One region of the Marinovum sp. 2_MG-2023 genome, then DNA from elsewhere that is predicted to be linked to it. Evidence: riboswitches for the same ligand, from Rfam matches in the RefSeq annotation. Region 1 holds a riboswitch; each other region holds the start of a gene.
The links. A riboswitch is a leader RNA that binds a small molecule or an ion and turns the genes downstream of it on or off. The one in region 1 is predicted to bind thiamine pyrophosphate.
Positions count from the first base shown of each region.

Region 2: it holds a riboswitch for thiamine pyrophosphate, as region 1 does, so the genes downstream of both, Q4577_RS15645 (Ykof family thiamine-binding protein) here and thiM (hydroxyethylthiazole kinase) in region 1, are expected to answer to the same signal.
Region 3: it holds a riboswitch for thiamine pyrophosphate, as region 1 does, so the genes downstream of both, Q4577_RS07615 (thiamine ABC transporter substrate binding subunit) here and thiM (hydroxyethylthiazole kinase) in region 1, are expected to answer to the same signal.

Region 1 covers NZ_JAUOSD010000017.1:75,181-84,844, reverse strand. The annotation lists gene Q4577_RS17645 (PLP-dependent aspartate aminotransferase family protein) at 1-243, shown strand, start outside; gene Q4577_RS17640 (OsmC family protein) at 243-794, shown strand; gene Q4577_RS17635 (1-deoxy-D-xylulose-5-phosphate synthase N-terminal domain-containing protein) at 816-3,197, shown strand; gene Q4577_RS17630 (DUF4440 domain-containing protein) at 3,769-4,155, opposite strand; gene Q4577_RS17625 (hypothetical protein) at 4,160-4,468, opposite strand; gene Q4577_RS17620 (LysR family transcriptional regulator) at 4,567-5,469, shown strand; TPP riboswitch at 5,582-5,678, shown strand; gene thiM (hydroxyethylthiazole kinase) at 5,726-6,514, shown strand; gene thiE (thiamine phosphate synthase) at 6,511-7,125, shown strand; gene thiD (bifunctional hydroxymethylpyrimidine kinase/phosphomethylpyrimidine kinase) at 7,122-7,928, shown strand; gene Q4577_RS17600 (TenA family protein) at 7,925-8,581, shown strand; gene speB (agmatinase) at 8,832-9,664, opposite strand, start outside.
Region 2 covers NZ_JAUOSD010000014.1:45,750-55,413, reverse strand. The annotation lists gene Q4577_RS15675 (phospholipase D family protein) at 1-20, shown strand, start outside; gene Q4577_RS15670 (permease) at 134-1,159, opposite strand; gene Q4577_RS15665 (helix-turn-helix transcriptional regulator) at 1,152-1,463, opposite strand; gene Q4577_RS15660 (rhomboid family intramembrane serine protease) at 1,588-2,271, opposite strand; gene trpS (tryptophan--tRNA ligase) at 2,366-3,400, shown strand; gene Q4577_RS15650 (SDR family NAD(P)-dependent oxidoreductase) at 3,472-4,224, opposite strand; TPP riboswitch at 4,387-4,493, shown strand; gene Q4577_RS15645 (Ykof family thiamine-binding protein) at 4,503-5,096, shown strand; gene Q4577_RS15640 (ABC transporter permease) at 5,158-5,925, shown strand; gene Q4577_RS15635 (ABC transporter ATP-binding protein) at 5,912-6,652, shown strand; gene Q4577_RS15630 (ABC transporter substrate-binding protein) at 6,649-7,626, shown strand; gene Q4577_RS15625 (AraC family transcriptional regulator) at 7,841-8,740, opposite strand; gene Q4577_RS15620 (SDR family oxidoreductase) at 8,898-9,664, shown strand, end outside.
Region 3 covers NZ_JAUOSD010000005.1:17,780-27,443, forward strand. The annotation lists gene Q4577_RS07610 (thiamine/thiamine pyrophosphate ABC transporter permease ThiP) at 1-1,071, opposite strand, end outside; gene Q4577_RS07615 (thiamine ABC transporter substrate binding subunit) at 1,047-2,030, opposite strand; TPP riboswitch at 2,070-2,175, opposite strand; gene aroC (chorismate synthase) at 2,267-3,382, shown strand; gene Q4577_RS07625 ([protein-PII] uridylyltransferase) at 3,574-6,315, opposite strand; gene Q4577_RS07630 (penicillin-binding protein activator) at 6,353-7,552, opposite strand; gene rsmI (16S rRNA (cytidine(1402)-2'-O)-methyltransferase) at 7,695-8,522, shown strand; gene Q4577_RS07640 (YraN family protein) at 8,538-8,957, shown strand; gene gshB (glutathione synthase) at 9,033-9,664, shown strand, end outside.

The sequences.
Region 1 (9,664 bases):
GCACTGCGTCTTCTGGATCATCTGCATTTGCCCAAACAAGCCACAAGTCTGGGCGGCATCGAAAGCCTGATCAGCCTGCCATTCAACTCTTCACAGGCCAGCATGACCGCCCGGCAACGCGCGGACATCGGCATCCATCCCGGCTGTGTCCGGCTCTCGGTCGGCATCGAAGACGCTGACGATCTGATCGCCGATTTCGACCAGGCCCTGAACGCCGTTACAGATATGAAAGGTGCCGCATAATGCGCAACTCCATCCCCACCGCCGCCCTCAGCGAGTTCGTCAATGAAGTCGCAGCCAACCCCGAAGAAGGCCTGATGAGCTATGGTATTGAGATCGACTGGGAAAGCGGCACGCGCGCGCGCACCTCGACCAAGCCGATGTTGGTCGGGCCCCACAAGGTCAGCCGTTCCTTTGTCTGGAAGGCGGATGAACCGCGCCAGTTGATGGGCAACAATCATGGGCCAAACCCGCAGGAGCTACTGCTTTCGGGCCTCGGTTCTTGCATGATGGTGGCCTTTGTTGCCGGTGCGACAACCGAAGGCATCCAGCTTGAATCCGTGAAAATCGACTTTGACGGCACGCTGGACCTGCGTGGTTTCATGGGGCTCGGCACCAACGCGCCCGTGGGCTTCCCGGAAATCCGTTACACGATCCATGTGACCGGTGATGGCACACCCGAACAGTTTGAAGAGCTTCACAAGAAGGCCGTCAAACACAGCCCGAATGCCCAGACGATTATCAATCCTGTCTCTTTGTCAGGCGATATCGTTGTGAGCCAGATCAAAGACTAAGACCCGACCGGGAGTCCCGCCATGACCGTTTCGCGCACCCATCTGAAGACCGTAGAACAACTGTTGCTGTGGCATTCGCATTGGATGATCCACCACGCCAACCATATCCGGCCCAAGGTCGACGGGATCAAGATCGGCGGGCACCAGGCCTCGTCGGCGTCCATGGTGTCTATCATGACGGCGCTCTATTTCTCAGCCCTGCGGCCCGAAGACCGGGTGGCTGTCAAACCCCACGCGTCGCCCGTGTTTCATGCTGCGCAATACCTGATGGGCAACCAGACCCGCGAGAAGATGGAAAACTTCCGGGGTTTGGGGGGTGTGCAAAGCTATCCCTCGCGCACCAAGGATATCGATGATGTGGATTTCTCCACTGGGTCCGTTGGCCTTGGCGTGGCGATCACGTCCTTTGCCTCCATCATTCAGGACTACATCGCGGCCAAGGAGTGGGGCAAAGGCGCGCCAATGGGGCGCATGGTTGCCCTGGTTGGCGATGCGGAGCTGGATGAGGGCAACATCTATGAAGCCCTGCAAGAGGGCTGGAAGAATGACCTGCGCAACACATGGTGGATCATCGACTACAATCGTCAGTCGCTGGACGGGATCGTGCGCGAAGGGCTGTTTGAACGTATCGAAAAGATCTTTGATGCCTTCGGCTGGGATGTGGTGCGCGTCAAACATGGCGCTTTGCAACGCGCGGCCTTTGAGGAACCGGGCGGTGACAAGCTGCGCGACTGGATCGATGCCTGCCCCAATCAGGAATATTCCGCACTGACCTTCATGGGCGGCGCTGTCTGGCGCAAACGGCTTATGGATGATCTGGGCGATCAGGGAGACCTTTCATCTCTGATCGACCGCCGCAGCGATGACGAATTGGCTGCGCTAATGGAAAACCTTGGTGGGAACTGCGTCTCCACGATGGCAGACACCTTCGATGCCATTGACCACGACCGCCCGACCTGTTTTTTGGCCTACACGATCAAGGGCTGGGGCACGCCCATCGCCGGGCACAAAGACAACCACGGCGGCCTTATGAACAAAACCCAGTTCGCTGAGTGGCAAAAGCACATGGGTGTGGCCGTGGGTCAGGAATGGGACCGCCTTGCAGGCGTGAAGGACGTCGCGGCGATTGAGGCCTTCCTCAAAGATGTTTCCTTTTTCGCCGACGGACCGCGCCGTTTCAACGATGCCAAGGTTGCCGTTCCTGCAATCGACTTCAGCAGCGACCGCGAAATCTCCACTCAGGCTGCCTTCGGTAAGATCCTTGATGATCTGTCCAAGGGCGACAGCGATTTGGCCGCACGGATCGTGACCACATCGCCGGATGTGACGGGCACGACTGGCTTGGCGTCCTGGGTCAATCGTCGCAAGCTGTTTGCACGCGCGGAACAGGCGGACGCCTTCATCGAACACCGCATCCCTTCCACGGCGAAATGGGCCTTCACACCGGAAGGACAGCATATCGAGCTTGGCATCGCCGAAATGAACCTGTTCCTGCTTTTAGGGGCCGCAGGTTTGTCTCATTCGCTCTTTGGCAAGCGCCTTTTGCCCATCGGCACGGTTTATGACCCGTTCGTGCATCGTGGTCTCGATGCGCTGAACTATGCCTGTTACCAGGACGCGCGGTTCATGATCGTGGGCACGCCTTCGGGCGTAACGCTTGCGCCCGAAGGCGGTGCGCACCAGTCCATCGGAACACCACTGACCGGCATGAGTCAGGATGGTCTCGCGAGCTTTGAGCCGGCCTTTGCTGATGAACTGGCCGTGATCATGGAATGGGCCTTTGACTATATGCAGCGCGACGGCGAAGGCGATCCGGATGAGCGCACATGGCTTAGGGATGAGACCGGCGGCAGCATCTATCTACGCCTGACGACAAACCCGATTGAGCAGCCTGGCAAACGTCACGACGATGCCTTCCGGCAAGGTGCCATTGATGGGGCCTACTGGCTGCGCAAACCCGGGCCGAACTGCGAAGTTGTGATAGCCTATCAGGGTGCGGTGGCCTCTGAAGCGATCAAGGCGGCGGGAATGATCGGCGAAGGACGACGCGACATTGGCGTTCTGGCCGTGACCTCGGCAGACAGGTTGAATGCAGGTTGGACGGCTGCGCAACGCGCGCGGTCGCGGGGTAACTACCGGGCAAAGTCACATATCGAAACACTTATGGGAGACCTACCCCCTCACTGCAAGATCGTCTCGGCGATTGATGGCCATCCTGCGACACTAGCCTGGCTGGGTGGAGTGGCCGGTCATCAGACCATTTCACTGGGTGTGGAGCACTTTGGTCAAACCGGGACAATCGGCGATCTCTACAAACATCACGGGATTGATGCCGCCTCCATCGTGGAGAAAGTACAAGGGCTGACGGACGGTCGCCATATCCAGATTTCCGCGGCTGTTTAAGCGCGCCTACATCATTGCCTGTTGGCCTAGGGGAAAGGGGGGCTGTTTGAACCGCGCTGGGTTTGCCGGTGGCTCCAACTCTTGAGTAGGATGGAGAATCATGAGCAAGACAACGAACAAGTATTCCTCCAAAGTCCGCGAACGCGCTGTTTGTGAACAGGCGTGCAATTTTGAGCTCTGACTCAGAGTCGATGCACTTTGCTGATTGTGATGCGGTGACGGGGCGGGCCCTGAGCAGATCGATGTTCGCGCGACCATACATCTGCCCATTCGACCATGGTTCTCGCAAGGCGGCGGCAACGGCGGCGTAGTCACGCCGGAGCCCGAACTCTGCGCAGAAACGTGTCTTTGCTCACCGGCAACACAAGCCGTCTTGCAAGCGCCTGCGCGGGGCGTCCACCAAGAGCCAGGCCGCGGTGACGCACCAGCCCCTGAGGGCGCGACCTGCGCCGCGAATGCGGCCGGGTCACGTCTGGCGGAAAACGCTCCGCAAATATCTTGGCTGGGCAATGCAGAGCACGACAGCGAAAGCGACGATAGGCGCAGCGCCATTGGCGCGATCAGTGGAGCCTTAGGTCGGGCCGTTGTTGTCCATGTCGAGGAACATCTTCCACGCGCCCGTTTCATCGCGTTTGTAGCCAAGTACCAACCGGCCTTCGGGGCTTTTGACCTCGCCGGAATCGCGCATTTTCATCGTGCCGTAGAAGCGACCGGACACGATGACGGTATCGCCATAGTCCTGAAGTTCTTCGATATCATAGCCCGAGGTGATTTCAGCGGCTGCGATGCGCGGGCTGTACTTGTCGCGAATGGCTTGCGTGCCAACTGTGACAGGCTGGCGTTCGTTGATGGTCATAACGTCCGGATGGCAGGACGCCACCATGCGCTCGATGTCCCCGCTGTCGAGGCCATTGTTCCACTCATTAATTGCGGCTTGGATTTCGTCACGTACAGTCATTGTCTTACTCCGATGGTTTGGGTTGATAGGCAGTGAAGAATTGGCCAACGACGATTTCTTCGATTTGACCAAGGAAAGCCTGGGTCGCAGGACGTTTGGCGAACTCCGGCGTCACCCGCTTGGCTGTCTCGTGATCTGGAAATGTGAAGATGTCTGCATAGAGGGTTTTGCGAGATTCATCTGTCGTCACCAAGGTTTCCCATGATGTCACGCCATCAAGGGCGACAAAGTCTTTGCGGGCAGCTTCGCGGATCGCATCGACTTGTGGGTCATCTTTCATCTTGAGAATGAAAATCTCGGTGATCTGCGCCATTGGTTTGTCCTCGTTTTGTGTCTTGCTGAGAACTTATGACGCTGCTACCGTAAGGATAACCCACCTAATACCTAACTTAGTGATCGGAAAATCGAACAATGGCCCGTGATGGTTTTGGCGATATCCGCGTCTTTGTTGAAGTGGCGCGGCGCGGCGGTTTCCGCGCGGCAGCAGAACACCTTCAATTGGCCCCGGCATCGGTTAGCGAAGCTGTGCAACGATTTGAGGATCGTCTTGGCGTCCGGCTATTGGAGCGATCATCTCGGTCGGTTGCACTCACACCCATTGGCGAACAGTTCTACGCAAAAAGCCTTCCGGCAATCATCGAGCTTGAAGGGGCGATGAATGACTTGGATGAACAGAAGGATGAAGTCACGGGCACTCTTCGCCTGACAGCCCCGTATAGCGCAGGTCCGTTCTTTCTGGATGATCTGGTCGCGCGGTTTGCGCTTGAGTATCCGGGCGTCAATGTTGAGCTCATTTATGACGACAAGAAAGTTGACCTTCTTGCGTCCGGCGTTGATGCGGCCATTCGGTCGAATACGCTGCTTGGGCCAGACACCCACGCCGTACCGGTCGGGCCAGAGTTGGCAATGACCATTGTCGCATCGCCGCAATATCTGGACGAGAACGGCAGGCCGGAAGAGCCGAAGGACATCTTGAATCATGACGCGATTTGCTACGCCTTCGGTATGGGAGGACAAAACGCGCCCTGGGGCTTTGATGGGCCGGACGGGGCCTATACGATGCAACCGAAACCACGGATGGTGGCGAACGATATGCGGTCCTTGGTCCACTATGCAAAGCAAGGGCTTGGGTTGGCCTACCTTTATCGAGAAATTGCCGTGCCACATCTGGGCGAAGATGGCTTGACCGAAGTGTTAAGCGATCACCTCGTTCAATTGCCGCGATACTCTCTGAACTATCGCAGCAAACGCAATATGACGCGTCGGCTCAGAGCTTTTGTGGATATGGCAAAGGCATCGCCAGCAGGGAGATAGCGGACATTACCGACCTCGGTCCGTTTTGAATAATGGGCTGGTTTTGATTGGCTTTATGCTGAGGTCGAATTTTACTCTGCATTTGACACTAGAACCGAAATCGTTAGCATCAAGCGCACAACAGGGGCATCCGGCATCGGTCGGGTTGAGACGTACCCTTTGAACCTGAACCGGCTCATACCGGCGTAGGAAGTTGTGTTTGCCCCTGTGATTAATTGGGTCAAACCGATTCCCTTCGTCTTAGAAAGGGATGCATATGAACCAACCTTCACACGATCTGAACGCCATGCGTGCGGCGGCACCGCTGGTGCAAAACATAACCAACTATGTGGCCATGAATGTGATGGCCAACATCATGCAGGCGGCGGGGGCCTCGCCTGCCATGGCCCATGCGCGGGGCGAGGCCGCTGAATTCGCAGGCCTGGCGTCTTCGTTGAGCATTAACATTGGCACACTTGATGATGAATGGGCCGCCTGCATGCAGATCGCGGCCAAGGCGGCTGGTGAAAATGGAAAACCGTGGGTTCTGGACCCTGTTGCCGTGGGCGCGACAGAGTTGAGACGCGAGCTTGGCACACGCTTGCTGGCATTGGGCCCAACGGTGATCCGCGGGAACGCGTCTGAAATTCTCGCCTTGTCAGGCGCTTCGGCGCAGGGACGAGGTGCCGATGCCGCTGATCCCGTCTCTGCCGCCGAGATTGCCGCGCGTGATCTGGCAATACGCACAAACGCCGTTGTGGCGGTGACAGGAGAGGTCGATTTCGTCACGGATGGTACACAGTCAGCACGTATCGCGAACGGCGATCCGATGATGCCCCGCGTCACTGCTTTGGGGTGTTCGTTGACGGGCGTTGTGGCCGCGTTTTGCGCAGTTGCCCCACCGTTTCAGGCAACAGTTTCCGCGCTGGCCTATTACGGTGCCGCAGGCGAAGTGGCGGCGCAAACTGCCCGTGGTCCCGGCAGTTTTCAGGTGGCGTTTCTGGATGCCTTGTTCGCAATGACCGGCGACGAGCTGGATGCAATGGCGCGGATCGAGGCCGCATGATCCCGCCCCTTTGCTTCATCACCGATGCCGATGCACCGTTGCCCATTGTGGATCAAGCCGAACAGGCCGCGCGCGGTGGGGCGGTCTGGGTTCAGTTGCGCCATAAGACACTTGACGACGCAGGTTTTGCCGATCTTGCAAAGGCCCTGCGCGCGCGGCTTGATCCTTTGGGTGCGAAGTTGATCTTGAATGATCGTTTGGAGATCGCCTGCACCTTGGGGTGTTTTGGCGTGCATGTCGGTCAATCTGATGGCGACCCTGCCGAAATTCGCGCGCGGATCGGGCCGGATGCTGTACTTGGACTGTCGATTGAAACGCCGGCGCAGATGGCGGAAGTCCCTCTTGATTGTGTCACGTATCTGGGCGTCGGTCCGGTGCGCGCAACAGCCTCCAAGCCCGACCATGCCCACCCGTTGGGCTTTGATGGTCTGGCGGATATCACCCGTGCGGCGGCGTTGCCCTGCATGGCCATCGGCGGGCTGACCGCAGCGGACGTGGCCAGCGTGCGTCGCGCGGGATGCACAGGCATCGCAGTGGTATCGGCTATTTCCCGCGCGCGAGAGCCGGAACGTGCAGCCCGTGGCTTTCTTGATCAATGGAGCGACATATGATCCCCAATATCCTGACCATTGCGGGATCGGACCCTTCAGGCGGGGCCGGCATTCAGGCTGACATCAAAGCGATTTCCGCCAACGGCGGCTACGCAATGGCGGTCATCACTGCGTTGACGGCCCAGAACACAAAGGGCGTGACAGCGGTCGAAATGGTGTCCGGCCCAATGATCGCAGCCCAGATTGCCGCGCTCCGCGCGGATATCGACATTCACGCGATCAAGATCGGGATGCTGGGGGATGTCGCGACAATCGAAACCGTGGCGAACGCGCTTGAAGGATTGGATGTACCCATTGTGCTGGACCCCGTCATGGTGGCCAAAGGCGGTGACAGGTTGCTGGCGGCAGATGCCGTTATGGCCCTACGCGAACGCCTTTTGCCGCGCGCCAGCGTGTTGACGCCAAACCTGCCCGAAGCTGCGGACCTTTTGCAAACGACTGAGGCCACAACCCTGGAAGAGATGAGAGACCAGGCTTTCCAGCTCAGGGCGACGGGCTGTGATGCCGTTTTGATCAAAGGCGGGCATCTGGCGGGTGCTATGGCGACGGACCTGCTGATCACGTCACTCGGCGAAACCGCACTGCCTGCCGAGCGGTTTGAGACGTCAAACACACATGGCACCGGCTGCACATTATCTTCTGCGTTAGCGACACAAATCGCGTTTGCCCACGCGCTGCCCGACGCGGCCCGTCGTGCCAAGGCCTATATCACGGGTGCGATTATGGCCGCCGGCGACCTCTCGGTCGGTGGTGGTCACGGCCCGGTTCATCATTTTCACCCCCAAGCCGAGAACCAGACATGAGCTTTACCCAAGACCTGTGGTCCATGACTGCCGACCTCCAAGACGCAATCCGCACGATGCCGTTCAATACTGAATTAGCGCAAGGTACCCTGCCACCAGAGACGTTTCGTGAATACATCATTCAGGATGCACATTACCTGGAAGGTTTCGCACGTGCGCTCGCCCTGGCGGCCTCTCGTGCGCCGGATGCAGAAAATATAGCAAGACTGGCAGGGTCCGCCAACGGGGCGATTGCGGTGGAACGGCAGTTGCACGGTGAATACATGAGGCTATACGGCGTCTCCCCCGCAGATTTCGCGACAACTCCACCCTCGCGGGCCTGCGATCACTACGTCAGCTTTCTCATCCGCACGGCGGCAGTTGATCCGTTTCCGATCGCGGTCGTGTCGCTATTGCCATGCTTTTGGATATATCAACGCGTTGGCGCCGCGATCCACGCACAAGCGGCGGCAGATCATCCCTATCGCGCCTGGATTGATACCTATGCCAGCGAAGCATTCGAGGCCTCGGTTCAAGGCATGCTTGATCTAACGGACGTTCTGGGAAAGACCGCCGACACGTCAACACGAAACGCCATGCAGAAAGCCTTTGCAAAAGCGTCTTGGCATGAGTGGAAGTTCTGGGACAGCGCATATCATCGGAGTGGATGGTGATCGCCGAACAGCACGCATAGAACCAAACCACATGCGTCTGTTTGCAAGTGTTGACCGATTACATCTGACCTGGGTCTAAACTGGGACTACAAATATCGCCCTTCACGCACTGCGCGACGTCGGTCGCTTTTGGCTCAAAGCCAACCTGCGGCGGCGAGGCTTGCATCGCAAGCCCCGCCCTCAGACCGTCAGGAACGGCCCAGATCGTACATTGAGCCTGGTGTACGAATGCTGCAGAACCAGCCCCGTGTTACGCTTCTGTCTGGTTTTCAAAAATTCGACCGATGGCATTCAGCAGAATTTGTGCGGCCAGAATACTGGTTGTGCCTGTGTGGTCATAATCCGGCGCAACTTCGACAAGATCAATTCCAACGATTTTCCCACGTTTGGAAAGACCGTCCACAAACTCCAAGACCTCATAGTACAAGAAGCCACCGTGACTCGGTGTGCCCGTTCCTGGCGCAATCGAAGGATCAAATCCGTCAATATCAATCGTCAGATAGTAACGTTTCCCCTCTGGAATGCGCTCCAGCATCGCCTCCACGCCCATGGTTCGGAACTGGCGCACGGACACGATATCTGAACCCATTTTGCGCGCGTCATCGTACCCTTCTTTAGCGGTGGAAGAGACATTGCGTATACCGACTTGAGACAGGCCCGTGACCCAGGGGCGCTCGGCGGCGCGGCGCATCGGGTTGCCGTGACCATTGCGCACACCGTGGCGCTCATCGACGAAATCCAGGTGGGCGTCGATCTGTACGATGTGGATTGGATCCTGGTCCGAAAATGCAGCGACGCAAGGAATATTGATCGAGTGATCGCCGCCTAGAACAACCGGTAACGCGCCGGCATCCAGAATAGCGCGTACGCCTTTTTCGATATTGGCATGGCTGCTCTTGGTATCGGTGTGCACGATGTCGGCATCACCAATGTCCACAATCCGTGTGTCTGCAAGATAGGTCACGTCATCTTCGTGATCATAAGCCCCAGCATGGCCAAACGAGAACAATGTGGAGGCATCACGAATGCCGCGTGGGCCAAATCGTGCGCCTGCACGCCACTGGGTGCCAAAGTCAAAAGGCG
Region 2 (9,664 bases), on a different contig from region 1:
TGCCAAACGACATGTTCTAACCACCGGCGGGCTTCTTCTCTTTTGAAATACGCCGGGGGTTTTGAGGGGGCTGGCCCCCTCAAGGCCTGCGTGGCCTGAACGCAAATCCAACCTGTGCGCCCCGGCGCGCCGCTTAATAAAGCGTGCCAAAGACCAAGCCGGCAAAAATCGCGCCGCTGACCCCCAGTCCGAGATAGGTGAAAAACACCCGTGGCTTCACCAGCGACCAGACCGCCGCCATGGCCGGCACCGAACTGACCGCGCCGGCAATCATGAACGCCATTGCTGCGCCGGATGTCATGCCTTGCTCCACCAGCCCCGCCAAAAGCGGCGGCGCAACATAAGAGTTGAGATAGGCCGGCATCCCCACAAAGGCCGCGATCACCACCGGAACAACACCGTCGCCGCCAACCAATCGCACAATCACATCAGCGGGCACATAGGTGACCAAAAGCGCCTCAAGCACATAGGCCAGCGCCAGCCATTTCGCCAGGAACACTATGTTCTCGATCATCTGTGCCCGGAATTCGCCGCGCCGTTTTTCTTCGGTCCAGAACTTCCATACCGGGCGTCCCTCCAACGGATTTGGCCCACAACCACAGCCCGCAGATTTGCGCGGCCGCAACACATCGCCAAATGCGCCGGCCCCGACCATTGCCCGGACGGCAAAGCCACCAAACAGACCCAGGCCCACCGCGACAATCGCCTTTCCCACCGCAAACGGCCATCCAAGGGCAGCAGCGGTGATCAGCAATGTGGGCGGATCAATCAGCGGCGAGGACAGCCAGAACGCCATGACCGCAGACAGCGGCGCGCCCAGCGCCAAAAGCCCGGCGATAAAGGGAATGACCTCACAGGAACAAAACGGGGCAAGCCCGCCAAACAGCGCCGCCATGAAGATCGCCTGGGTCTCGCGGCCTTCAAACGCACGGGCGATCATCGCTTCGGCCCCGGCGGCCTTGAGATAGGCAATCAACAGCACAGCAAAGAGGATAAAGGGCAAGGTGCCAAGAAACGCCCGCAGCGCGAATTCCACAACTGGAACGAACTGCCCCGGATCCAGCAGCGCCACACACAACGGAACGATCACCACAACCGTCCACGGGGTCTTCAACCCGTTCACCAGATCGCGTTTCGGCGATTGCGTCAGATCAGCCATTGTTCGCCGCCTTTCTGGTTTCATCCGCACAGCATTCACACAGAATGAATTGTGCAAGCTGTTCCAATTGCGCGTAATCGGCGCGGTTTATCACCATGCGGCCATCACGCTGTTGATCAATAAGCGCCGCACCCGCCAGAAATTTCAGGTGATGCGCCAGCGTGGATGGCGCGATCCCGGTCCGGTCCTGAAGATCCGATACCGTCAGGCCGCTTTCGCCCGCACGGATCAAGATGCGCAGCACTTGCAATCTGGCTTCAGATCCCATCGCGGCAAATCCTGCCGCCGCTTGTTCCCAGTTCATCCAAAATCCCCATTGATTCGATAAAACTAGTTTTATGGTTTTGATTGACCACGGTCAAGCCTCCGCCCGAACCGGCGGTCCAACAGATCTGAAAAGCGGCTCTGTGCTGTCTAGGGTCCTGACCCTAGCGCCGGATACGCGCCAGAAACGCCGACCAGCCCCCGGGCGCCAGCAATATCGACATGGCAAATCCGCCCACAAATCCGGCAAAATCAGCGGCCCATGTGCTGTCAGCGCCATAAAGCAGGCTGAACACCAGCCGGATCGCCAGCAACATGCCGATCAAGGAAAACGCGCGCATCTGCTGCCCGCCCTCGGCACCCAATTGCCGCCAAAGCAGAAGGGTAAAGCCGCCGATAATGCCATAGACCCCCGGAAAGCCGCCGATCAGCGGCACGGGATCATTCAAAACCGCGCCATAAAACACCGCGCCGATGATGGATGACCCAAGAAACAGCACCAGCACCCGAACGCCGCCCATGACCTCGCCCACCCATTTGCCCAGCGCCAGCAACATGACACTGACAAACAGCGCATGACTGAAATTGGCCTGAAGGAACGGATAGCTGACAAAACGGATCATATGTTCCAGCGGGAACACCCCATTGGCCAGCATCCAGTCGAATATGTCACCGGAGAAGGCATATGTGCGCACCGCATCCAGCCGCCAGCCGACCGCAGTCGGCCCGCCGACAAAGCCCTGCGCGCCCGCCTGAAACGTCAATTCAATCCCGGCAATCACCAGAAACAGCGCCACAATGACCGGCGGCAAGGGGTTGATCGGCGGCTGGTTCATCGGATCGTGCATGGGCATCCCTGCGGTCTGGCTGGGCCTTCACCTTGACGACCCTCTGGTGCATGGGTAAGCGCAGAACAATCGGAAATCCAGACGGAGAAACCCCATGACAGAGGGCGTCCAAACCCCATCTGCCTTTACCCCCCGCGTCTTTTCGGGGATTCAGCCTTCGGGCAACCTGCATCTTGGCAATTATCTTGGCGCGCTGAAGCGCTTTGCCGACAGTCAGGACGATGGCGTGCAATCAATTTTCTGCATGGTCGACATGCATGCGATCACCGTCTGGCAAGACCCCAATGATCTGCGCCATGCCACCCGCGAACTGGCCGCCGGGTTCATTGCGTCGGGTATCGACCCGGAAAAATCCATCCTGTTCAACCAGTCGCAAGTGTCTGCACATGCCCAATTGGCGTGGGTTTTCAACTGTGTGGCGCGCATGGGCTGGATGAAGCGCATGACCCAGTGGAAGGACAAGGCCGGCAAGAATCAGGAAAACGCATCGCTGGGGCTTTTGGCCTATCCTGCGCTGATGGCCGCCGACATTCTTGTTTACCACGCGACGCATGTGCCGGTGGGCGAGGACCAGAAACAGCATCTGGAACTGACGCGTGACATCGCGATCAAGTTCAACAATGATTTTGGCGTCGATTTCTTTCCGATCCCGGAACCGGTGATCGAAGGTGCCGCAACCCGGGTGATGAGCCTGCGGGACGGCACAAAAAAGATGTCGAAATCCGATCCTTCGGACGCCAGCCGGATCAATCTGACCGATGATGCCGACACGATTGCGAAAAAGATCCGCAAGGCCAAGACCGACCCCGAGGCGCTGCCAAGCGAGGCCAAAGGTCTGGAAGACCGGGCCGAGGCGCGCAATCTGGTCAACATCTATGCGGCGCTGAATGACCAAAGCGTCGATCAGGTGCTGGGTGATGTCGGCGGCAAGCAGTTTTCGGAATTCAAACCGATGCTGGCTGATTTGGCGGTGGCGAAACTGGCGCCGATTTCGACCGAGATGTCGCGGCTTATGGATGACCTGCCGGAAATCGACCGCATCCTTGGTCATGGCGCCGGTCGCGCGCGCGACATTGCGTCGCCGATCCTGGACAAGACCTATGACATCCTCGGCATGGTGCGCAGCTAGGCCGGAACCAAACAAAAGCCGCGGGGCACATCCACGCCCCGCGGCCAATGCAATCTGACTTTCACGCCCCGCTATTTCGCCGTCATGCGCAGTGCACCATCCAGGCGGATCACCTCGCCGTTCAGCATGGGGTTTGCGAAAATTGCCGCCACCAGCTCGGCGAATTCCGACGCCTTCCCAAGCCGCGCCGGAAACGGCACCTTGGCCCCCAGAGAGTCCTGCACCTCTTGTGGTAGACCGGCCATCATCGGCGTTTCAAAGATACCCGGCGCAATAGCCATCACCCGAATGCCCGAGCGCGCCAATTCACGTGCGGCCGGCAAAGTGAGGCTGACAACACCCCCCTTGGAGGCCGCATAAGCCGCCTGTCCGATCTGGCCGTCAAAGGCCGCAATCGAGGCGGTATTGATGATCACACCGCGTTCGCCCTCGTGGCCGGCATCGCCGCCCGCCATTGCTTCGGCGGCCAGCCGCATGGTGTTGAACGTGCCAATCAGATTGATCGAAACCGCCTTGGAAAACAGCGCCAGATCATGCGCGCCGTCGCGGCCGACGATCTTCTGTCCCGGCGCGATCCCGGCGCAATTGACCAGACCATGCAGCGCGCCAAATCGGCTTTTGGCGGTTTCGATCGCCGCAGCCACCTGATCGGGCGCGGTCACATCGGCCTTGACCAGCGCAAATCTGTCGTGCTGCGGCGCGCCGTCGGTGGCAATGTCGATCCCCACCACATTGGCCCCATCCGCCAACAGGCGCGCGGCCACACCCGCGCCCAGCCCGGAATTGGCCCCGGTGACCAAGATTGTCTTGCCTTCGATGTCCATAACATCCTCCCACGTCTTTCCCCCTGATCGGTAGGGCCGCAGGGCATGGCAGACAATGATATTTGAGGTCCAAAATCTGATCTCAAATGCCATATCCGGCCCAAGGCTGCCCCCCGGACAAACAGCGCTTGACATGGCCGGCGATGCAATGAATGTTGCACGCGAAATAGCCAGGGGTGTCCCGAACGGGGCTGAGATGCGCGACGATGCGTGAACCCTCCACAGCTGATCTGGATCATACCAGCGGAGCGAGGTCACATATGTTTATAGGCGCGCAAGTGTCACTCTACCCGATGACGTCCGATTTTGTCGATGTCATCCTGTCCGGGCTCAAGGCCTTTACCCCATATCAACAGGATCTTCGGATCGAGACCGACGATATGTCGACGCTTATGGTCGGCGCGCCGGGGCCGTTGTTCGACGCGATCCGCGATCTGTTTGCGACGGTTGCTGCCCAGCCGGATCATGTCGCGATGCATGTCACCCTGTCGCGCGGCTGTCCCGGGGAACCGGATGACCCCTCTTGTCATTGCGAGACGCTGACCAAGGCACAATCGCTGTCATTGGCAGAGCGCCAGACATTGGCCCATCAGGCCGTGACCGATGCCCCGGTCACCGGGGTCGAGATTGATGTGCAGTTCTCGCTCTATGTCTTGGGCCAGGATGGCCATATGGACGAGATTTATGGCTGCATCGACTTTCTGAAAGGTTCTGGCACCTTTTTGAAATCCAAGAATTTCTGCACCCGTCTGCGCGGTGACGCCGGCGCCGTGTTCGAGGTTCTGCGGCAGGCTTTCCTGCGGTTTGGCCCAGCCGAGGGCCATGTCACCATTGACATGACCGCCTCTGCCAACTCCCCCAGCCTGCGCTGAACGCACCGACCCGCCGCCCTGCACAGGATGCAGGGGCGCGGTCCTGCGACCGGAGACACCAATGTCGTTTCTGAAACGGAGCTTTCCGACCGTTCTTATTGCGCTGGCGTTGCTGTCAGCCTGGGAGGTCTATTGCGCCCGCGCGGCGGTGTCGCCGCTGGTGTTGCCGGCGCCGCATGATGTGCTGCGCGGCCTGTGGTTGAACCGGGCCGACATCGGCAGCCATGCACTGGCCACCCTGACGGTGACCGCAACCGGGTTCAGCCTGTCGGTGCTGGTGGCATTTGCCACTTCGGTCGCCTTGTATTTCCTGCCCTGGCTGCGCCGTGGGGCGATGCCGTTGCTGGTGGCCAGCCAAACGGTGCCGATCGTGGCGCTGGCGCCGCTTATGGTGTTGTGGTTCGGCTTCGGGCTGTTGCCAAAGGTATTGCTGGTCATCCTCGTGACGTTTTTCCCGATGCTGGTCAGCCTGCTGTCGGGATATGCCCGGCTGCCGCTGGCCTATCGGGATCAATTGGTGTCCATGGGCGCAGGACAATGGAGCGTGTTTCGCCGCGCGACCCTGCCCGTGGCGCGGCCGGCCTTCTTTGCCGGGCTGCGCATTTCGGCGACCTATGCGGTGGTGGCCGCCATCTTTGCAGAATATTCAGGCGCGCGGCGCGGTCTTGGGATTTATATCCTGTCGGCAAAGAACAACTTTCGCGCCGATCTGGTGCTGGCCGCCGTTGTCGTTTCTGCCTGTCTGACCTTGTTGTTGCTTGCGCTCTTGCACGGGGTCGACCGGGCCACCGGGCGCCGTTTCCGGAGGGACAACGATGCTACAGGTTGAAGGGCTGACCATCGCCGCAGCGGACACCCAATTGGTGCAGAATCTGTCACTGGAATTGGCGGAGGGCCAAATCACCTGCCTGATCGGCCCTTCTGGCTGTGGCAAATCATCGGTGGTGAAATGGCTGGCCGGGGTCCTGCCACCGACGCTGACCGCACAGGGTCGCGCCCGGCTGGATGGCAGCGCCCTGACCCCGCCGCATCCAAGCATTGCCTATCAGCCGCAGCAGGACACGCTGTTTCCCTGGCTGACCATCGCCGAAAACGCGGCCCTCGGGCTGGAAATCGCCGGGGTTCATCGCCGCGACGCACAGGCGCGCATCGCGCCGTTGTTGCCCGCATTCGGGCTGGACGGCACGGCGCAGCTGTTTCCCGACCAGCTGTCCGGCGGCATGCGACAGCGCGCGGCGTTTTTGCGAACGATTGTACAGGACAGCCGATTTGTGCTGTTGGACGAACCTTTTTCCGCGCTTGACGCTGTGACCCGCCTGAAAATGCAGGACTGGCTCTGCCAACAACTCGCGCGGACCCCGCGCGGCGTGTTGATGGTGACCCACGACCTCTATGAGGCGACGCAATTGGCGGATCGCGTCCTTGTCATGGGGGGTAATCCCGGCCGGATTTTGGCCGACCTGCCCATTCCCTCGCCCCGCGACACCCGAACCGAGGCCAACCTGGCCCCGATGCGGGTCTCGCTCAGATCCCTTTTGTTGGAGAAGACACCATGAAACCCATTCTGCTTGCTGCCTGCCTTGCGCTGCCCGCCGCCGCCCATGCCGAAGACAAGGTGAGCATTGCGCTCGACTGGACCTTGAACACCAACCACATCGGGCTGATCGTGGCCCGGGATCAAGGTCTTTACAAAGATGCTGGGCTGGAGGTGGATATCCTGCCATATACCGACAGCACCTCTACCGCGTTGCTGGCCGCGAAGGTCACGGAATTCGCTTACATGACCTCGCTTGGATTTCTGAGCGCGCGGGCAGCAGAGGCCGACATCACCGCGCTCTGGGCGACGATGCAGCACGAAACCGGGCGGCTGGTCTATAACAGCGCCAACACCGCCATCACCCGCCCTGCGGATCTGACGGGCAAGATCTATGCCGGGTTTGGCAGCGCATGGGAAGGCGCGCTGATTTCCACCATGATCGAAACCGATGGCGGCGAGCCCACATATGACACGGTGACATTGGGCACCGGCGCCTATGAGGCGCTGGCCAACGGCGCCGTTGATTTCACGCTGGAGGTTTCGACCTGGGAAGGGGTGAACAGCGTCTTGCTCGGGCGGGAACAGAGCAGTTTCGCCTATACCGATTACGGCGTGCCGGATCAGCAAAACGGCTATATCGGCACCACAACCGAGATTCTGGCCGACCGCCCCGACATGGTTGCGCGTTTCATGAAGGCCACTCAGGCGGGATATGCCTGGGCGGCGGACAACCCGGCAGCGGCCGCCGACATGTTGATCGCGGCTGGCGATTTTCCGAACGGCGAGCTGGTGCAAGGCTCGATGCAGGCGATTGCCGATGGCGGTTTCCTGCGCGACGGGGACACGCCGGTCGGCACAATCAATATGACGACCTTTGGCACCATGGCGAAATTCCTCTTTGACAGTGGTGTGTTGAAGGGGCCGGGCGGCACGGCGCTGGAATGGACCGGCGATATTGAAAGCTGGGTCGATCAATCCTGGATGGCGCACTAAGCTTTCAGGCTTAGCCGCGCATCACCGCTGGGTCGCATGGACCTGCGCGGCGCGGGTCACAGGCGGCACAATGACTGGCACCCCAAAGCTTTGATGCCGGAACCTGTGGCCTACCCCCACGGCCCGCCAAGACAATTTGGCGTGCCGTTTGCTTTACCGGGGCAATACAACGGTCAAACCGCCCCCCCCGGCACCACAAAGAGACTGGCCCGCCTTACGCCAATCCCACCGCATGATGCTGCGCATCGCTCCACTGCCGCGGCGATTGCCCATACATACGCTTGAACTCTCGGCTGAACTGCGACGGGCTGACGTAGCCGACATTCAGCGCCGCTTCGGTCACCGTCACGCCACCGGCAATTTTCATGGCAGCATTGTTCAGTCGCATGGATTTCACGAACTGGATCGGCGACATCGTTGTCGCCTGTTTGAATTTGCGGTGAAACACCGCGCGGCTCATGCCTGCACGGGCGGCCATATCCTCTATCGAGATTGGCGTATCCAGATTGGACGACAGATGCGCAATGGACCGGGCAATGGCATTTCCGGGGCCAAACGCCTGACGCGCCAGGGGGCCGGCCTCGCCTTTGAGGATGGCATAATAAACTTCGCGCAGCCGCGCCGCACCAAGCACCGCCGTATCTGTCTGGCTTTCCCCCAGCTGCAAAAGCCGCAGCAGCGCATCACAAAATGTCTCGTCCCAGCGGGCAAGCCAAACCCCCTGTTTTCCCGGCGCGCCCCGGCCAGATGGCAGCCCCCCGGCGCTGTCCATTTCCAGAATCAATTCGGTCATGATCCGTTGATCAAGCGACAGATACACACCGTAAAGCGGCCTGTCCGGCGAGGCATCCGGCGTGCCCGCCGTCACCGGCATCGACATCGGGCAGCACATGTATCGGCTGTCATCATACACATAGCGCTCGCCATCCAGAACTGCCTCCTTGGTTCCGCTCACAATGGCAATGACACTGGGTTCGTACACCGCAGGGGCACAGGGAATGGCAGCGGTGGCGCGAAACAGCCTGACCCCGCTGACGCCGGTTTCCATCAGGCCATCCGCATGAATGCGGTTTTCGATCAGCTGTTTTATCTGCGGTTTTGTCATGAGGGTCATTTAGGGCCATGCATTTGGACAAAACAACCCGGTTGATACAATCGGGCAAGTATTCGCGATGATCCTGGCTATTTTCCATCCATCGCGACATTTAGATCCCTGATCAGAACAGCAACCATTTGCGCGGCCACTGGCCGTCGCTGGAAGGATCAGGATCATGACAGACACCCAATTTGGCCCCAAGGGCTGGACGCCAGACCGCCTCGGCTCGCTTGCGGGCAAAACCTATTTGATCACCGGTGCCAATGCCGGTGCAGGGTTTCAGGCCGCCCGTATCCTGCTGGCCAAAGGTGCGCAGGTGGTGATGCTGAACCGCAGCGCCGAAAAATCTTCCGCTGCTGTCGACGATCTGAAACAGGAATTCGGCGCAAAGGCCGATGTGCGTTTCATTCGCATGGATCTGGCTGAATTGGCCAGCGTGCGCGCCGCCGCGGCAGAGGTGCTGGCGACCGTGCCGCGCATTGACGCCCTGATCTGTAACGCCGCCATCGCGCAGGTGCCGACACAGAAGTTCACCAAAGATGGTTTCGAAAGCCAGCTGGGCACCAACCATTATGGTCATTTTGTCCTCTGCGGCATGCTGTTTGATCGCATCGACGAAAGCGCCGGCCGCATCGTGGTTGTTGCCAGCCTTGGCTACAAGATGGGGCTGCGGACCATTCAGTTCGACGATATGAACTGGGACAAGGCCTATCGCGCCAATCCCGCCTATAGCCAAAGCAAGCTGGCGCAGATGATGTTCGCCTATGAGCTGCAAGACCGGATCGCAGCGGCAGGAAAACGCGTGCGCGTCTTTGTCTGTCACCCCGGATCTTCCGCGACCTCGTTGATCCGCACAAGCGGCAGCCTGACCTCGCGCCTCGTATTCGGGCTTATGTCGCTGTCGCCAATGGTGCAATCCGCCGAAAAGGGCGCCTATCCAGA
Region 3 (9,664 bases), on a different contig from region 1:
CAGCACCAATCCCGACACGGCGACCCCCAATAACCCGGCCAGCTCACCCAGTTTGGTGGCCAGCGGCAGGGCCAAAAGGATCGTCAATGCGGTCGCGCCGAGCGCAACGCTCAGCGATCGTAACGCAGACGACCATACATCCGCAGACAGCGCAAAAAGCCCCGGCAGGCCGGACAGAATGATCATGGCAAGCGGTGTCAAAAGGAACAGCGCCGCAAAGCCGATCCAAAAGAAATCGACGATCCGCACCACACGGCCGCGCCCATCCCAGCGCTGCGGCACCCGGTCCAGCCCGGCGCCCAACCCATCGGGCGGCGACAGCGCGAACAGGGCCAATGCGGCGGCCATGCCCATGGCCAGTTGAACCAGCGCCAGGGTCGCGGTCTTGCCCAAATCGAAATCGAATTTGAACGCCTGATAGATCGCCAGTTCCACGGTTGTGGCCTTTGGCCCGCCGCCAAGCGTCAGCGCCACGGCAAACGACGTCAGGCAAATCACGAAGATCACCGCAAAAGCCCCCGGCGCGATCCGCGCCAGCATCGGGCGTTCCAGCACCCGGCCCATCGGCGCATCAAGCGATGCGGCCAGGCGAAACCGCTCTGCCGGGATCGCCAGCCAGCCCTGTAAAATCAAACGTGTGGCCAGCGGCAGGTTGAAAAACACATGCGCCAGAATCACGCCGTGATAGCCGTAAATATCAATGCGCGGCAGGCCCAGCCAGCCGCCGATCTGGTTCACCAGACCATTGCCGCCAAAAACCGCCAACAAGCCCAGAACCGCGACAATCACCGGCAGGATAAACGGCGCGCCAAGCAGGGCGATCAATGCGCCGCGCCCGGGAAACTGTTGCCGCGACAGGGCGCGGGCCACCGGAATGGCCAGAACGACGCTCACCGCCGCAGACAGCGCCGCCTGCCAGATCGTGAACCACAGGGCGGCATATTCCGGAGTGCCAAGGCCGCCAAGGCCACCGGCACGCATAATCACCGCAACCACGGGGCCGATCACCAGCCCCGCAGCCAAAAGCGCCCAAACGAAAGGCAGCGTTACTGCGAAAGCGCGCTGCGCCATGCTTCGATCGCTGTATCCCGCAGCGAGGCCGCTTCATCTTCTGAATAGAACAGAACCTTTTCCGGCATCGGCAGTTCGCGGAACCCTTCGGGCCATTTTTCGACCGGAAGCGCCGCAGGCAATGACCAGTTCGAGGTCGGGATCATCGACTGGAATTCCTCGGTCAGGATGAACTGCATGAATTGATCGGCCAGATCGGGGTTGTCCGTGCCGGCCAGCTTCGCCACCAGTTCGACCATGAAGTAATGCCCTTCGGGGAAAATCGCCGCCGATTTGGTCAGGTCTTCTTCGGCAATGATGTGATAGGCGGGGGATGTGGTGTAGCTGAGCACCATGTCGGCCTCACCATCGGTGAAAAGCCCGTAGCTCTCTGACCAGCCTTTGGTCACTGTCACGATTTTCGGCGCGAGCTTTTCCCAGGCTGCCTTGGCCCCGTCGCCATAGACGGCCTGCACCCAAAGCACGAGCGCCAGCCCGGAAATCGACGACCGCGGGTCCTGGATCACCAGCCGGAGGTCATCCGGCGCGTCAAGCAGCGCCTCGAACGAGGCTGGCGGGGTGTCGATCAGTTCGTTGTTATAGATGAACGCCGTGTGGCCATAGTTGAACGGCAGAAAGATCTCATCCGTCCAGTCCACCGGCAGGGTCAATGCCGACATGTCGGCGCCATGTGGGGCAAACAGCCCGCTGTCGCGCGCCTTTTTGGTGATGTCGGATGTCAGACCGATCACAACGTCGGCTTCTGTGCGCTCGCCCTCCAACAGGATGCGAGGCAGAAGATCGCCGGTCTTGTATTGCAGATCACAGTCGCAACGGGCCTCAAACGCGGCTTCGATCCCGGGGCCAGGGCCCCATTCGGAATTGAAATAATCGCCTGCGTATACTGTCAAAACGGGGGTATCCGCCGCGGCCACGGTGGCCGAAGCTGCAACAAGTCCCGCAACGATGGTGCGTCCCAGCATGGGTCTCTCCAAATGTTGTGGGCGGAGTAGGGGCATGCTTGCGCAATCGACCTTCCCTCCGCCGGTTCTAGCCGGTTCAGGTTCAACGGGTTCGCATGTGCATCTCAGCTGGTCATATGGATCAGCACCCCGAGGTGAGGCCATTTCTAGGGCTTTGCCCTATGCGCCACAAGCCAATTGTGCTTGAGACCCGGCCAGTGGCGGCTTAGACGAAAGGAAATGGAGGGTTTGTCATGAGCTATAACACCTTTGGCCGCATGTTCCGTGTCACCACCTGGGGCGAAAGCCACGGACCGGGATTGGGCGCGACCGTTGATGGCTGCCCCCCGGGCATGGAGATTGATGCAGAGTTCCTGCAAATCTGGTTGGACAAACGCAAGCCGGGCCAGAACAAGAACACCACCCAGCGCAAGGAGCCGGACGCGGTCGAGATCCTGTCGGGGGTGTTCGAAGGCAAATCCACCGGCACGCCGATCCAGTTGATGATCCGCAATACCGATCAGCGGTCCAAGGATTACGGCGATATTGTTGAAAAATTCCGCCCCGGTCATGCCGATATCACCTATTGGCAGAAATACGGCATCCGCGATTATCGCGGCGGTGGGCGGTCGTCGGCGCGCGAAACCGCAGCACGGGTTGCGGCCGGTGGCGTGGCGCGGGCCGTGCTGGCGCAGATGCTGCCGGGGCTGAAGATCACCGGCTATATGGTGCAGATGGGCGAAAAGCACATTGATCGGTCGCGCTTTGACTGGGACGAAATTGGGCGCAACGATTTCTGGGTGCCCGATGCGGCGGCGGTGCCGGAATGGGATGCCTATCTTGGGCATTTGCGCAAAGATGCCCATAATTCGGTGGGCGCGGTGATCGAAGTCGTCGCACAGGGCGCGCCCGCGGGTCTTGGCGCGCCGGTCTATGGCAAGCTGGACACCGATCTGGCCACGGCGATGATGTCGATCAACGCGGTCAAAGCGGTGGAAATTGGCGACGGCATGGCGACGGCGGCGCTGACCGGGTCGGAAAACGCCGACGAGATTTTCATGGGGCCGGATGGGCCGGTCTATTCCTCGAACCACGCGGGTGGTATCCTTGGTGGGATTTCCACCGGGCAGGATGTGGTGGTGCGTTTCGCGGTCAAGCCGACGTCGTCGATCCTGACCACGCGCAAGACAATCACCAAATCCGGCGAAGAGACCGAGATCATCACCAAAGGCCGCCACGATCCTTGTGTCGGTATTCGCGCGGTGCCGGTGGGCGAAGCGATGATGGCCTGTGTGTTGCTGGATCATATCCTGATGCATCGCGGCCAGATGGGCGGCGACGTGGGAGAGACATTGGGACGGATCGGTTAACGGGCCCGGATTTCGCCACGCCTTCGCGTGTCGACAGGTTTGGGGGCCTGCCCCCAAATCACAGGATAGATGGGGTGCCAGCCCCCCAAACCCCCCGGGATATTTAAGGTCAGATGAAAGACACGGGTTTGAACCGGGGGCAGCCGGGGAAGGCGCGCGGTTTCGCGTTTTGGTTGACGTGATTGCCCGCTTCAGGACCGTGCCCGTTCGGCCCCTTTTTCAATCGCGTCGCGCAATTTGTTTTCCAGCGACTTTTGTTTGGTGGGCGAGTGGAATTTCAGCCCGAACATGTCTTTGACGTAGAAGCTGTCCACCACCTGTTCGCCGTAAGTCGCAATCACCGCCGATGAAATATAGACATTGGCATTGGCCAATGTGCGGGTCAGGTCGAACAACAGGCCGGGGCGGTCGCGGGTGTCGACCTCGATGATTGTGTAGATTTCCGAGCCATCGTTATCAAAGGTGATATGTGTTGGCACCCGGAAGGCGCGTTCGCGTTTCTTGATCTTGTCGCGGGATTTTATGGCTTCGCGCGCCTTGACCTCGCCCTGAAGGGTTTTCTGGATCATGGATTGCAGGCGCGGTAGTTTGCTGGCTTCATAGGGGGAGCCTTCGGCATCCTGAATCCAGAAGGCCGCCGTGGCAAAGCCGTCCTTGGTGGTAAATGTCCGGGCATCCACCACATTCGCCCCGACCAGAGACAGCGCGCCACACATGCGGCTGAAGATACCGGGATGGTCGGCCATGGCAAAGCATACCCGGGTGGCGTCACGGTCTTCGTCGGGGTGCAGGTCGATGGCAATTGCAGCATCGCCAAGATCACGCAACAGATTGGCAAAGGCCAGATGGGCCGTCACATGCAGGCCCTGCCAATAAGGCGGGTAGTGGCGCGCTGTTTCTGCCCGCAGGTCCTTGACCGGCCAATCCTTGAGCGTTTGGCGCAGCAGCTTCTTGGCCTCGGCCCCGCGGTTTTCGCGGTTCAGCGCCTCCATTCCGCCCTCAAGCGCGCGGCGGGTCTGGCGGTACAGCGCCCGCAGCAGGGCCGCTTTCCAGTTGTTCCAGGTGTTGGGCCCGACGCCGCGAATGTCACAGACCGTCAGCACACAGAGCAGGTTCAGCCGTTCCACGGTTTTCACCGCCTTGGCGAAATCGCGCACGGTGCGTGGATCGGCAATGTCGCGTTTCTGGGCCATGTCGGACATCAAAAGGTGATAGCGCACCAGCCATTCGACGGTTTCGCATTCCTTCTTGTTCAATCCCAGCCGTGGCGCCACCGTGCGGGCAATACGCGCCCCCAGGATCGAGTGGTCTTCGTCCCGCCCCTTGCCAATGTCATGCAGCAGAAGCGCGACAAACAGGACCTTTCGGTCAATGCCGGATTCGATGATGTCGGTTGATACAGGAAGCTCTTCGCCCAGCTCGCCGCGTTCGATTTCCGCCAGATGGTGGATCACCTGGATCGTGTGTTCGTCGACCGTGTAATGATGGTACATATTGAATTGCATCATGGCGACGATGGTCTTGAACTCTGGCAGGAAGGCCCCGAGCACGCCCAATTCGTTCATCCGCCGCAGGGCGCGTTCCGGGTTGCCATGACGTAGCAGCAGATCGAGGAACAGTTTCGCCGCCGCCGGATTGCGGCGCATGTCGTCGTCAATCAGATGCAGGTTCGCCTTGACCAATCGCATGGCATCGGGATGGATCAGCAATTCGCTGCGCAGGCCTTCTTCGAACAGGCGCAGGATGTTCAGCTTGTCTGCCAGAAATGCCGTGTCATCAACAATTGCCAACCGACCGTGGATCACCGAATAGCCTGCCTTGACCCGGCGTTGGCGGCGAAAGAAACGGTCGATCAGCGGCGGGCCCTTGGTGTGGTCGGCCTCTAGCGAGGTCAGGAAGATGCGGGTCAGGTCGCCCACTTCGGTGGCGTGCAGGAAGTAATCCTGCATGAAATGTTCGACCGCGCGTCGCCCGCCCTTGTCGACATAGCCCATGGCGGATGCGACCTCGACCTGGAGATCGAACGCCAGCTGTTCCTGCGGCCGGTTTGACACCAGATGCAAATGACAGCGGGTCGCCCAAAGAAAATTTTCCGCCCGCACAAAGGTTTCGTATTCTTCGGGGCGAAACACCCCAAGGTCCACCAGCTCGCTCGAGTGGTCGACGTGGTGCACATATTTGGCAATCCAATACAGGGATTGCAGGTCGCGCAGCCCGCCTTTGCCTTCTTTGATATTGGGTTCGACCATATAGCGTTGGCCGCCCTGCTTCTTGTGGCGGTCGTCGCGCTCTTCGAGCTTGGCCTCGACAAATTCCCGTTCGCTGCCCTGAAACAGGTCTTTTTGCAGTTTGGTGTCCAGATCCCGCGCAAGCCGTTTGTCGCCCGCCAACAGCCGGTGTTCCAGCAAAGCGGTGCGAATGGTGAAATCTTCGCCGCCGAGGCGAATGCAATCGCGCACCGTGCGTGACGCATGGCCAACCTTCAGCCGCAGATCCCACAGGATGTAGAGCATGGATTCAATCACGCTCTCGGACCAGGGGGTGATCTTGTGGGGTGTCAGAAACAACAGGTCCACATCGGAAAACGGCGCCATTTCCCCGCGGCCATAGCCGCCCACCGCAATCAACGACAGCCGTTCACCGGCGGTGGGATTGGACAGCGGATGCAGCATTTCGGTCGCGACCCGCCATGCGGTCAGCACCAGTTGGTCGGTCAACCAGGTATAGGTGCGTTTGGCGGATTCAGCGGCCAGTGGGTTGGCACGAAACGCGGCGGCGATGGTTTCCATCCCGGCCTTGCGCGCGTCCAGCAGGTGTTTCACCAGAAGCTTGCGGAATTCGCCCGGCCGATCACGGTCAAACTGGGCGATCAAGGTTTCGACCGCGGCAGAGTCAAAGATCTCTGCCGCGGGGCATATCAGAATATCGGTCAATTCGGTCTTTCGTGCAGCGTTAGACTTTTGGGCGGCTTTAGAAGCCTGCTCCGCCAAATGCTTTGGGGGCTGGGTCAAGAATTACCACCTTGTTGCCGCGCACAGAGGCCACCGCCAGCGCGCGTTCATTCGTGCCGTCGGGCCGCAGACGGAACACCCCGCCAACCCCCTGGAAACCGGCGGTTTGCGTCAATGCGCCACGTGTCAGCGCGTCGGATTTGCCCTGGGCGACCAAGGCACCAATTGCAGCGATCCCGTCAAAGGCCAATCCGGCCAGCGGATGCGGGGATGTGCCATAAGCGCCCTGATACCGGCTGTTGAAACTTGCGGTGCGCGCCTGATCCGGCAGGGCAAACCAGCCGCCCTGAACACCAGGCAACGCCAGGGTCTGGGGGGGGACATCCCACCGCGCCAGGCCGATATACTGCGTAGTGTCTGGCGCAATGCCGTTCTCTGGCAGCAATTGCACCAGAAGCGGCAAGGCCCCGGCGGCATTGGATGTCAGGAACACCGCGTCCGATTGCCGTGCGGCGGCGGCGATACGGGGCATCGCATTCAGCACGCCGGCCTGGGAAAATTCAAAAGATTCCGCCGCAGTCACGCGCAGGCCGTTTGTACCGGCAGCGGATTCAATCGCCGCTTTGCCGAACTGGCCTTCGACGTTGTTGGGGTACACAATTGCGACGGTGGATTTGCCGTTGCGTGCAGCATAGCCCAACAGGCGATTGGCCGTATTGCGGAATGTGGGGCCCAGAACAAATACGTTGCCCCCGGCGATCGACGGGTTGTTGGAAAAGCTCAGCACATTCACGTTGTCATCAGACACGGCAACGCCGACCGCATTGGCCGCCTCGCCGAACAGAGGGCCAAGGATGATTTTCGCCCCTTCGTCGACGGCCTTTTGCGCCTGGGCTGCGGCCTGACCTGCGTTGCCGGCCGTGTCGTAAACCCGCAGATCAATGCGCACCCCGTCAAGATCGGCAACAGCAAGGCGCGCCGCGTTTTCCAGTGCCTGCGCCACGCCGCTGGCCCCGGCGTCGCTTTTGGGCAGCAACAGCGCCACAGGCACCGGGTTATCGGTGTTGATCCGCTGACCGGTGTTGTCACCCGCGCCGACACCGCCAAATTGGATCGGTTCACAGGCGGCGAGTGCAAGAACGCCAAAGCTGGCGACAGCCAGGCGCAAAATCCGGGGCAGACGCAACCGCTTGCGGGCGGCGGACAAAACGGCAAACATGGGCATCTCACTTCGTGGTTTGACGACACGGCGGTGACCGTGTGATTTGATGCGATAATAAACACAGAGCGGAGCGGGTCCAGTGGCGAATGTGAATGAGGGTCGGAACTGGCAAAGAGATTCCCGTCGGATCGCGCCAGGAATGTATTTTGTGGCGGTGCCGATCGGCAATGCACGCGACATTACGCTTCGGGCATTGGATATCCTTGCCGGGGCGGATGTACTGGCCGCGGAAGACACCCGCGCATTGCGACGGTTGATGGAATTGCACGGTGTCCCGCTGAACGGGCGGCAGATTCGTGCCTATCATGAACACAATGGTGCCCGCATGCGCCCCGCCCTGTTAGAGGCCTTGGCGGCGGGGCAATCGGTGGCTTATGCGTCCGAAGCAGGCACGCCGCTGATTTCGGACCCCGGTTTTGATCTGGCGCGCGATGCGGTGGCGTCGGATTTGCCGGTCACGGCGGCGCCGGGTGCCTCGGCGGTGTTGACGGCCTTGAATGTCGCGGGGCTTGCGACCGACAGATTTCTGTTTGCCGGGTTTTTGCCATCTGCCACAACCGCCCGGCGTACCGCGCTGGGCGAGCTGGCGGATGTGGCTGCGACCCTCGTGTTTTACGAATCACCGCGCCGGGTGGCGGCCATGCTGGCCGATGCGGCCGAGGTTCTGGGCCCGGATCGACCCGCCGCGACATGCCGCGAATTGACCAAGAAATTCGAAGAGGTGGTCCGTGCGCCGCTGGGCGAATTGGCGGAAAAGCTGACGGAAAAAGACCCCAAAGGCGAATTTGTCGTTTTGATCGGCAAGGGCGGGGGCGCGCAGGACACGGACGAAGACATCGAAACCGCGTTGCGCAAGGCCCTGCAAACCATGTCGGTGCGTGATGCGGCGGAAATGGTGGCCAATGCCTTTGGGCAAAAGAAACGCTTTGTTTACCAAATGGCCTTAGACTTGTCGAAAGAGGGGTAATCTCAGGATTTTCACATGCCATTGGATTGCGGTGTTGCGGATATTGGCCATGTGGACGTCGGTGACGCACGTGCGCGGCGCGGTCGGCGCAATCAATTGGCGGGCGTTTCTGCGGAAGGATCGGTTGAAAGGGCCTATGTCGCGGCTGGGCACCGGGTTCTGGCCCGTCGCTGGCGTGCGCGCGGTGGCGAGATTGATTTGATCCTGCAGGACGGCAACGGCACCTATGTGTTTGTCGAGGTTAAAAAATCCGCCACATTTGACCGTGCATTGGCCCGGATCACACCACAACAAGTGGCGCGTATTCATGCCGCCGCCGAGGTTTTTCTCGGGGATTGCCCGCAGGGGCTACTGAGTGATGTGCGCTTTGATGCGGCCCTGGTGGATAGCATGGGACAGACCCAAATATTGGAAGGCGCATTGCTGGGATATTGACTGTTGGTGCGGCTGGCATTGAACACCATGGGTTCATGGGCCATGTAAGAGGCTGAAACAGAACAGGGGCAGCCCATGAAAATCGCCTTTCAGATGGACCCGATCGGGGCCGTGGACATCAATGCCGACAGCACGTTCCGCATCGCGGAAGAGGCACAGAACCGGGGGCATGAACTTTTCTTTTACGGCCCGGATCAACTCGCCTTTCAAGAGGGGCGGATCACCGCGCGTGGTCAGGATCTGCGGGTCAAACGGGTGCAGGGCGATCATGCCGAGCTGGGTTCGATGCGCGAAGTGGATCTGGCAGACTTTGACGTTGTCTGGCTGCGCCAGGACCCGCCGTTTGATATGCATTACATCACCTCGACCCATCTGCTGGATCGGCTGAAGGGGCAGACATTGGTGGTCAATGATCCATTCTGGGTGCGAAACTACCCGGAAAAATTGCTGGTGCTTGATTTCCCTGACCTGACACCGCCGACGGCGATTTCGCGGGATCTTGATACATTGAAGGCTTTTCGGGCCAAGCATGGCGATATCATTTTGAAACCGCTTTACGGCAACGGCGGGGCGGGTGTGTTCAAGTTGGTGCAAGGGGACGGAAACTTGGCGTCGCTGTTTGAGCTGTTTACCGGCTTTTCGCGCGAACCATTGATTGTACAGAAATTTCTGCCAGCGGTGTCCGCAGGCGACAAACGGGTGATCCT